DNA from 3 places in the Massilia phyllosphaerae genome. Region 2 is predicted to be linked to each of the others. Evidence: predicted binding sites of a transcription regulator. Region 2 holds the regulator's gene; each other region holds the start of a gene.

Evidence for each region. Region 2 encodes FNR, which switches genes on or off when oxygen is low (the NO sensors DNR and NnrR bind a similar motif). Its sites were predicted from a motif close to TTGATNNNNATCAA; they were not measured.
Region 1: U1H99_RS07600 (hemerythrin domain-containing protein) is a predicted target of FNR. The motif match lies at 1,522-1,535, and genes of this name have one in related genera.
Region 3: U1H99_RS11635 (universal stress protein) is a predicted target of FNR. The motif match lies at 1,776-1,789, and genes of this name have one in related genera.

What each region holds. Positions count from the first base shown of each region.
Region 1 covers NZ_JAXSQX010000001.1:1,687,280-1,690,548, forward strand. The annotation lists gene U1H99_RS07590 (exonuclease SbcCD subunit D C-terminal domain-containing protein) at 1-72, opposite strand, end outside; gene U1H99_RS07595 (winged helix-turn-helix domain-containing protein) at 209-1,486, shown strand; gene U1H99_RS07600 (hemerythrin domain-containing protein) at 1,702-2,301, shown strand; gene U1H99_RS07605 (DUF349 domain-containing protein) at 2,405-3,269, shown strand, end outside.
Region 2 covers NZ_JAXSQX010000005.1:437,158-440,426, reverse strand. The annotation lists gene U1H99_RS20765 (TraR/DksA family transcriptional regulator) at 1-183, opposite strand, end outside; gene U1H99_RS20760 (GNAT family N-acetyltransferase) at 349-831, shown strand; gene fnr (fumarate/nitrate reduction transcriptional regulator Fnr) at 964-1,731, opposite strand; gene U1H99_RS20750 (TorD/DmsD family molecular chaperone) at 2,011-2,664, shown strand; gene U1H99_RS20745 (formate dehydrogenase) at 2,673-2,876, shown strand; gene U1H99_RS20740 (formate dehydrogenase subunit alpha) at 2,891-3,269, shown strand, end outside.
Region 3 covers NZ_JAXSQX010000002.1:790,178-793,446, forward strand. The annotation lists gene U1H99_RS11625 (branched-chain amino acid ABC transporter substrate-binding protein) at 1-745, opposite strand, end outside; gene U1H99_RS11630 (MaoC/PaaZ C-terminal domain-containing protein) at 878-1,747, shown strand; gene U1H99_RS11635 (universal stress protein) at 1,859-2,320, shown strand; gene U1H99_RS11640 (universal stress protein) at 2,330-2,869, shown strand; gene U1H99_RS11645 (universal stress protein) at 2,887-3,269, shown strand, end outside.

The DNA of each region.
Region 1 (3,269 bases), on a different contig from region 2:
GTGTTCCCAGGTCCGGTCGAAATTGTGCAGGGTCTGGCCGAGGTGCCAGTCGGAGGTGTGCAGCAGCCGCATGGGGTGGAAGGAACGAGTCTGGAGCGTGGATGAGCCGCTTACTATAGCGCAGACCGGAAGCGGCTGTAAAAAGTTCTCGGGCGAATACGGGATGGTGTCAAAATGCTCATTACAATCGTGCATTGAGTGTTGATGAATGAGTGAACCCGTCCTGACGATCGGCGCCGCGCGCGCCCTGCACCTGGCTGCCCAGGGGATGTTACAAACCAGCCGCGCCCGCGCCAGCAAGGACGACGTGCTGGCCGCGATCCGGCGCATGGGCGTGCTGCAGATCGACACCATCAGCGTGGTCGCGCGCAGCCCCTACCTGGTGCTGTGGAGCCGCCTGGGCGACTACGATCCGTGCTGGCTTGATGCCCTGCTTGAAGAAGGAAAACTGTTCGAGTACTGGGCGCACGAGGCCTGCTTCATTCCGATCGAGGATTACGGCCTGTACCGGCATCGCATGATCGATCCCGGTTCGCTCGGCTGGAAGTATGCGGCAGGCTTCCTGCGCGATCATCCGGACGTGGTCGAGCGGGTGCTGAACCACATCCGCGAGCACGGCCCGGTGCGCTCGGCCGATTTCGAACGCACCGATGGGCAAGCCGGCGGGTGGTGGGCCTGGAAGCCGGAAAAGCGCTCGCTCGAAGTGCTGTTCACGGCCGGCGTGCTGATGATCGCGCGGCGCCGGAATTTTCATCGCATCTACGACCTGGCCGAGCGCGTGCTGCCGGGCTGGGACGACAGCCGCATGCCGCCGATGGAGACGGTGCGGCGCGAGTTCGCCCTGCGCGCGGTCAAGGCGCTCGGGCTGGCCAAGGCGGGCTGGATCGCCGACTATCACCGCACCAGGCCGCCGCACGTCGACCTGGATGCATTGCACGAGGCCGGCGAACTGCTGCGCGCGAAGGTGGAAAATTGGCGCGAACCGGTGTATGTGCACCCCGACCACGCGCCGCTGCTGGAGCAGGCCGCGGCCCGCACCCTGGCGGCGAGCGCGACCAGCTTGCTGTCGCCCTTCGACCCGATCGTCTGGGACCGCAAGCGCGCTCTCGAACTGTTCGATTTCGATTATCGCCTGGAATGCTACATGCCGGCGGACAAGCGCCGCTACGGCTATTTCACGCTACCGATCCTGCGCCGCGGCGCGCTGGTCGGCCGCGTCGACGCCAAGGCGCACCGCAAGGCCGGCGTGTTCGAACTGAAGGCGCTGGCGCTGGAGCCGGGCATACGCATCAGCGCCCGCCTGGCCGACGATATCGCGGCGGCGGTCGCCCGCTGCGCCTGCTGGCATGCTTGTGCGCAAGTGACGCTCGTACACGCCGAACCTGTCGCTTTTGCGCCGTTGTTGCGCGCCGCGCTGGACCGGGCCGCGCCGGCTGGGCAACAGCCCGTACGGATGAGTGTGCAGGCGACGTCGGCAGCAGCCTGACGCGACGCTGACGTGCGGCCGGCAGGGGCATGGGTTTGATATAGATCAAACGCCGCCCTGGCGCCCCTCCTTAAACTTGGTACTTCTTCAGGCCGATGACAAGAAATCAACGACAAAGTCCGGCCTGGCCAAAATCAACGCTTCCCATTCAGTTCCCCGTGCCGGCCCACCGTGCGGCGGCGCTGCGTTTGGAGAGACGACTGAGCGGAGACAGAATGCTGACGTCGACTTATACCCTCGTTGCCTTGTCGGTCGAACAGACCAAAGTGCGCGCTGCCTTGCAATCGCTGGTCGAGGACTTGCATGCGCTGCCGGGCGATACCAACACCCTGGCCCTGGGCCGGGCCGCACAGCTGTGCGCGAGCATGCGCCAGATCTACGACAGCTGCCATTGGCGCAAGCTGGACAAATTCCTGGTGCCGGCGCTGCGCCGCCATACCGGCGCCGCCGACGGCCTGCTGCACGAGCTCGACCAGCTCAGCCGCAACGCCGCGGAAGCGATCTACGTGGCCGAAGCCTGCGTCGCCCAGCCCGACCGCCCGGTCCTGCGCGAACGCTTCTGCGATGCCGTCGAGCGCTGCGTGGCCGCGCTGCGCCACCGTCTCGAGCGCGAAGAGCACGAACTGTTTCCGCTGGCGCGCAGCGTGGTCGGCGACACCGCCTGGTTCGCGATCGCCAACCAGATGCTGGCCCACGACGCCTACGCGCGCGAACGGCGCAATGTGCCGGAGCGGCAATACGCCACGCCCGGGCTGCTCGGCCACGACACCCATGGCTCGGGACGCCACGTCACGTCCTTGTCGGTTGTCCACTAATCCGTACGCAGGTCGCCGACGTGTTGTTCGCACACGCCAGCCGAGTGGCGCGAAGCCATCAGGTTTCTTGCTATGATGGCGATTTTGGAAGTGCGATTTCATCATGTTCGAGTTCCTATTCAAGCGGCCGGGCGATAACAAGTCCGGCGACAAGCCGGCCGGACAGGGGTCGCAGCCGTCCGCTTCGGGCGCCGCTGCGCCGTCGGGTGCGGCTGCTTCCTCTGCCGCTTCGGCTTCCGCCACCGCCGCGCGCGCGCAGCAGGCCGAGAAACTGGGCCAGGTCGGGGGCGACGAGGCTGCCGCGGTGGAATTCATACTGCAATGCGAATTCTCCGAACTGCGGCTCACCGCCGCCGAGTTCGTCCACAGCCCGGCCGCCCTCGAGCGCGTGCATACGGCGATGCGCAATACCGACCGCCGCGTCGCCAAGCTGATGCAGTCGCGCCTGGATGCCCACCGTCACCACGAAGCCGAGCACCGGCGCGCCGAGGCTGCCCTCGAGAGCGCCCGGTCCCTGCTGAACGACGCGTTGCTGACGCCTAACCACGTTGCCGATCTCGACCGCAAATGGGCGGTCATCGCCGCACCCGAGCTGCAGGAAGCGTTCCAGGGCGTGCGCGCCGCTCTCGGCCAGCGTCTCGAAGCCCAGGTGCAGCTGCAGCGTGCCATGATCGACCGCCTGGCGGCGTTGCGCCAGCTGTCGGCCGGCGTCGCCGCGGGCAGCTTGCCGGCGGCCGAACTGGCCGCGCGCCTCGAGGTGCTGGCCCAGGAACAGGCCGCGGCCCTGCAGGCGCCCGAACACGCCTCGCTGCCGCGCGGGCTGGGCGCCGAATTCGGCGTCGAGCACCAGAAACTGCTGGCCAGCCTGCACGCGATCGAAGCCGGGCAAAGCGCGCTGGCGGCGCGCAGCGCCTTCCTCGAACTACAGGGAGGCAAACCGGTGGCCGAACTGAACGCCGACACCTTGC
Region 2 (3,269 bases):
ATGGCTGAGCATTTCGCCGGCCGGGGCGTCGTCGTTCTGGCCCATGTGGGCATTCGGCGAGATCGCCGGGCGGTCGTCGGTGTCGCCGTCGGTACGGGCGTGGACGGTGGCGAGGATGTCTTCGCGGCTCTGGCGCAGGCGTTTGCCGAGTTCTTCGTGGAGTTCCGGTGAGATTGGCGGCATAGGTAAGTCCTTGGTACGTTATCGATCGCGTTGTTGATCGCGTTGTTGATTGTCTTGATAACAGTCTAGCCGATGCCTGCCGGGAGGCGCGCACGCGCGCGGAAGTTGGATTGGCTTGAAGGCCGTGATAGATTGATCGGCACCCATAGCGTACGAGGCCAGACGATGAGCATGCCATCCCAGCGCCCAGCCACCGAAGCCGACCTCGTGGCCCTCTGGGCGCTGCGCACCCGTGCCGTGCGGAGCAGCTGCGCAAGCCACTATCCGCCCGAAGTCATCGATACCTGGTCCGCGGCCGCGCCGCCGGCCACCATGCCGCTGCTGGTACGGGCCGGCGGCGGCATCGTCGCGGAAGACGCGGGCCGGCTGCTCGGCTATGCCGTGCTGGATGCCGAGACCGGCGAAGTCGATGCGGTGTTCGTCGATCCCGGCGCGCACGGGCAGGGCATCGGGCGCGCCTTATTGGCGGCACTGGAAGCGATGGCGCGCGCGCAGGACCTCGACCGGCTGTTCCTGTCGGCGTCGCTGAATGCGGTGCCGTTCTACGAGCGCGCCGGGTTCCGCGCGCTGCGCGAGCGGCTGGTCGCGCACCGCAGCGGGATCGCGATTCGGGCGCTGCAGATGGAAAAACGGCTTGGAGCGGCCTGACAAAACCTCCATGACTGCGTTGCATCGTCGCGCCGAGCAGTTGCCGACCCGGCCTACTGTCTTCGCGGTCCGCCGCTGCGGCGATACGCCGGCAAGCCGCATCTCTTGCCCTGAAGGTTTTGTTAGGCGCTCTTACGCCATCGGGCTGCACTGCGCCGTGCCCGCCGCCATCGCCTGCAATCGAGCCGGCTCCAGCAGCACGATCTCGCGCTTGTCCACCTGCACCAGCCCCGTCTTCTTGAAGCGCGACAGCAGGCGGCTGATGCTTTCGATGGTCAGTCCCAGGTAATTGCCGATGTCCTCGCGCGACATGCGCAGCTGGAAGCGGGTCGGCGAGTACCCGCGGGCGGCGTAGCGCGACGACAGGTTGACCAGGAACACGGCAAAGCGCTGCTCGGCGCGCATGTTGCCGAGCAAGAGCATGACGTTCTGCTCGCGCGTGATTTCCTGGCTCATGATGCGGTGGAAGTGGCGCAGCAGCGCCGGTACCTGGCCGAACAGCTCTTCCAGGCGCGCGAACGGGATCTCGCAGACTTCGCTGTCTTCCAGCGCCACCGCGTCGCAGTGGTGGCGGTCGCCGCTGATCGCGTCCATGCCCAGCAGTTCGCCGGCCATCTGGAAGCCGGTGATCTGGGATGCGCCGGCCGCGTTCACCTGGTAGGTCTTGAAGTGGCCGAAGCGCACCGCGTACAGGTTGCGGAAGGGTTCGTCCATCGCATACAGGCGCTCGTCGCGCACCAGGCGCCGGCGGCGGCCGATGATCTGGTCGAGGCGCTCCATGTCGGCGTCTTCCAGGCCCATCGGCAGGCACAGCTGGTGCATGCTGCAGGCCGAGCATTTGGCCTTCAGTGCCTGGACGTTCAGCGGCTGCTCGATGGCAGGGAATTCGGTGGAGCGCATGGGAGGTAAGGGCCGTCAATACCCCGCCATTATAGCTGTTCACTTTCTGCCACCCAATGCATTCGAGGCCTTGTAGCCGCTGCGCGGCCTGGACGCCCACGTCTAGCGAGCGTGTGCCCCCCGTTCGCTGGACGGGCGTGCTGGCGTTGCCTGTCGTCATGCATGCGGCGGGCACGCGCTGGCACGTAAACCGGCCGCGCATGCAAGGCGGTTCAACCGTGCGCGTTCCGTCCTTACGAGCGTCTACACTTTCCGTAAGAATTTATTAACGGGAGAACCATGGTTCCTCAGCAGCCAGACGCATCCGTTAGCCTGCCGCTCGGCGGCGAGGACCAGGCGCGTGCCGATTTCTATGCCTTGCTGGCGCGCCTGCTGCTGGTGCCACCCGATGGCGGCCTGCTGGCAGCCCTGGCCGAGTCGGAGCCGGTCTCTGCCGCCGGCGAGTTCGCGCTGGAAGATGCCTGGCTGAAGCTGACGCAAGCCGCCAGCGTGGTCGACGCCGGCGCGGCGTCCGACGAGTTCGCGCTGCTGTTCCTGAGCACCGGCAACCCGCTGCTGAATCCCTTCGGTTCCTTCTATCTCACCGGCCACCTGAACGACGTGCCGCTGGTCCAGCTGCGCCACGACCTCGCGCGCCTGCGCCTGGCGCGCGCGCCCGGCGCCGGCGAGTCGGAAGATCACCTGGGCGCGCTGTGCGAGACCATGCGCGTGCTGATCCAGGGCGCGCCGGGCGTCGGCCGGCAGCCGCTGCTGGTCCAGAAACAGTTTTTCGAAGCGCACATCCGCCCCTGGTATGCGGCCTGCCTGGCCGATATCGCGCATGCCGAGGGGGCGAATTTCTACCGCGTCGTGGCCGCCGTGGCCGACGCCTTCCTGTCGATCGAAGCCCAGGCCTTTTCGGTGCTGGATGCCGATGACCTGATTGCAGCCTGAGGACATACATGGACAAGGAACAGAAACCCGACTTCACCCGACGCAGCCTGCTGAAGGCCGCGCCCCTGGGTGCGCTGGCGGTGGCCGCCGCCGCCGGTGCGAAGGAAGCCGAAGCCCCGGCCGCCGTGCCGGCGCCGGACCCGGCCAAGCCGCGCGGCTACCACGAGACCGAACACATCCGTAACTACTACCGCACCGCTGCGTACTGGTAAATCGAGGAAATGTCATGACCCTGGTGAAAACATCGCGCGACAGCGGCTCAGGTAATAACACCAAGCGCCGCCGCTTCCTGGTCGGGGCCGGCGTCACCGCCGGCGCCGGCGCACTCGCGCGCCACCTGCCGCTGAACATGATGCAGCCGGCCACCGCCGCCGAGCCTGTGCAGGCCGAACCGACGACCGAGATCAAGCACACCGTCTGCAGCCACTGCTCGGTCGGTTGCTCGGTCGAGGCGGTGGTCAGCAACGGCGTCTGGGTGCGCCAGGAAGCGGCCTTCGATTCGCCGATCAACATGGGCGCCCACTGCGCCAAGGGCGCGTCGGTGCGCGAACACGGCTTCGGCGAGCACCGCCTGCGCTACCCGATGAAGCTGGTGAACGGCAAGT
Region 3 (3,269 bases), on a different contig from region 2:
CACCGCCCATCATGCGCGCGTTCAGGCCGAGCTGCTTCATCTGGCGCAGCATCGGCCCGGCCACCGCGTTCATGCCGCCGAAGAACACCAGGTCCGGCTTGGCGGCGCGCACGCGGGTCAGGATCGCCGCGAAATCGGTGGCCTTGTCGTTGGTGAATTCCTTGGCCACGACGTTCACGCCCTGCTGGCGCAAGCCGTTGCTGAACTCGTTGGCCAGGCCCTGGCCGTAGGCGGTGCGGTCGTCGATCACGGCAACGCGCTTGACGCCCATGGTCTTGGCGGCATAGCGGCCCAGCACCTGGCCCAGCTGGATGTCGTTGGCGACCACGCGGAAGGCGGTATTGAAGCCCTGCTGCGTATATTTCGGCGACGTGGTCGAGGCCGAGATCTGCGGAATCCCGGCATCGTGGTAGATCTTGGAGGCGGGAATCGTGGTGCCCGAGGTTTCGTGGCCGATCACGGCATTCACCTTGGCATCGGCCAGCTTCTGCGCCGCGGCCGTCGCCTGTTTCGGATCGCCGCCGTCATCTTCGCCAACCAGCACCCACTTCACTTTCTTCCCGCCGATGGTGGCGCCGCGCGCGTTCAGGGCTTCGATCGCCATGCGCACGCCGTTCTCGCTGTCCTTGCCGAAGTGGGCTACCGGGCCGGTCATTGCCGCCACGTGGCCGATCCGTACCGTTTCCTGGGCGTTCGCCAACCCTGCGGCGGACAGCGCCGCCATCAACAACACCTGCTTCTTCATTCCATCCTCATCTAATTAAGTGATTCTTTATGCCAAACCGATAGGGTACCGTGCTTGGTCGTAACTCACAAGTATTCCGGGGCAACTGCCGGTTTCAGGCACAATGCAGGTTTTGCCTCTCCTTCCGCACCGATGTCCGCAGACCACCCGCCGCCTCCTAGAGCGCTGCCCACGCTGAACGCCTTCACCCTGCTGCGCGGCCTGTTCCGCCGCCGGCGCCGCACCTCCGGCGCGCGCACCCCGCGCAGTGCCTTCGTCCTGGACGCCATCGACCCGGCCTGGGTGCAACGCTATCGCCAGGCGCTCGGCTTTCCCGTTCCGGAAGCGCCGTCGGCCATCCCGCTGACCTTCTATTACCTGCTGGCGCAGCGCGCCCAGGTGGCGACCATGCTCGACCCGGCATTCCCGTTCCGCCTGGCCGGCACCGTGCATGCCGAAAACGCCCTGCAACTGGGCGCGCCCCACCAGCCGGCGCTGCCGCTGGCGCTGAACACCACCGTGGCGATCCGCCCGCCCAACGAGAAAGGCGCGGTGTACGCCACCCTCGAGACCCTCGGCGAACAGGAGGGCAGCACCGTGTTCACCTGCCGCAGCACCTACCTGGTGGTGCGCGGGGGGCGTGGCGGCTATGGCCGGACGCGCCCGCCCGACACCTCGCTGCCGCCGATCGCCGCCTGGCGCCTGGCGGCATCCAGCGGGCGCGCCTACGCCCGCCTGTCCGGCGACTGGAACCCGATCCACCTGTGGCGCTGGTCGGCCAACCTGATGGGCATGAAGCGCCCGATCATCCACGGCATGCACACGCTGGGGCGCGCCTGCGCCGAACTGGAACGCGCCGGCGGCCGCCCGCTGGCCGCGCTGGACGCCCGCTTCAAGGCCCCGGCCGCCCTCGGCAACGAACTGGCGCTCGGCGCCGACCTGCACGGCGGCACTTTCGCGGTACGCTGCGGCGAACGCACCGTGGCCGAAGGCCATTTCACCTTGGGCGCCGCCGACGCTTGAACTGCGCCGCGGCGGGCCAGTCCAGCGTTTGATCCAGGTCAACCGATGCAATCGGCATATTTGTCATGCTGATTGCATCGGGGCCATGCGCTCCCGCACCGGAGCCTGCACATGAGCCCGCAGCTCGACAATCCACTGTATCGCCGCATCCTGTTGCCGACCGACGGTAGCGAGGCATCGCAACGCGCGATCCTGTCCGGCGTCGCTTTCGCCCGCGAAGTCGGCGCCGACGTAGTGGGCTTCACCGCCACGCCCGCATTCCACGTCCTGAGCACCGACCCCGACATGATCGGCGACACCGCCGAACAGTACGCCGACGCCAGCCAAGAGCGCGGACGGCGCCTGCTGGCCGACGTCGACAGCGCCGCGCGCGAAGCCGGCGTTCCCTGCACCCTGGAACAGGCGGTGTCGGACGAGCCGTGGCAGGCCATCGTCGACAGCGCGCGGCGCCTGGGCTGCGACCTGATCGTCATGGCCTCGCACGGCCGGCGCGGGCTCGGTGGCCTGCTGCTGGGCAGCGAAACCCAGAAAGTACTGGTGCACAGCGCCATCCCGGTGCTGGTGCACCGCTGAGGAAGTGCCGTGGCCGATCCGATCGATGAGCCGGCCGGGAACGCGACCGGCAGCATGGCGGGCATGGCGCCAGGGCGCCATGCTGGCGTACCGCGATACAAGCGGATCCTGGTGCCGACCGACCGCTCGGACGTGTCGGCCGTGGCCGAGCATGCGGCGGTCGAGTTCGCGCGGGTGCATGGCGCCGAGATCGTGGCGTTGTCGGTGGCGCAGACCTACCCGGCCTATGCCGCGGCCGAAGCCGCGATGGCGGTCGATCCGAACCTCGCCAGCGAAGCGCTGCGCGGCTGGGCCGAACGCAACGTGCGCCGCGTCAGCGCCGCCGCGGCCGGCGCCGGGGTCGCATGCACACCGCTGACCGTGTTCTCGCACTCGGCCAGCGACGCCATCCTCGACAGCGCGCGCGACCACGGCTGCGACCTGATCTTCATGGGTTCGCATGGCCGCCGCGGGCTGTCGCGCCTGCTGGCCGGCAGCGAGACGCAAAAAGTGCTGGCCGGCGCCGAGGTGCCGGTAATGGTGCTGCGGCCCAGGCCGGGCAGCGCCTGACCGTGCCGGAGGCTGCGATGTTCCGCCGCATTCTGGTTCCCACCGACGGTACCGAACGCTCGACCGTTGCGCTCGAAGCGGCGCTGCGCCTGGCCACGCTCGGCCAGGGGACCATCGTCGGCGTCCACGCCAGCCCGCCGCCATATGTGATGGCGCCCGAGCTCGGCCTGGCGGCACCTATCCACGACGCCTGGCGCCAGGAGCGCGAGCAGCTGGGACAGGATGCGGTCGCCTACGTCCGGCGCCGCGCCGGCGAGGCGGGCGTACCTTGCGAAACCCTGCTGGTAACCGGCCTGCCGCCGAGCGAGGCCATCATCCGCAGTGCGCGCGAGCAGCTGTGCGATTTGATCGTGATGGCCTCACGCGGACGTGGCGGCCTGGCCGGGCGCCTGATCGGCAG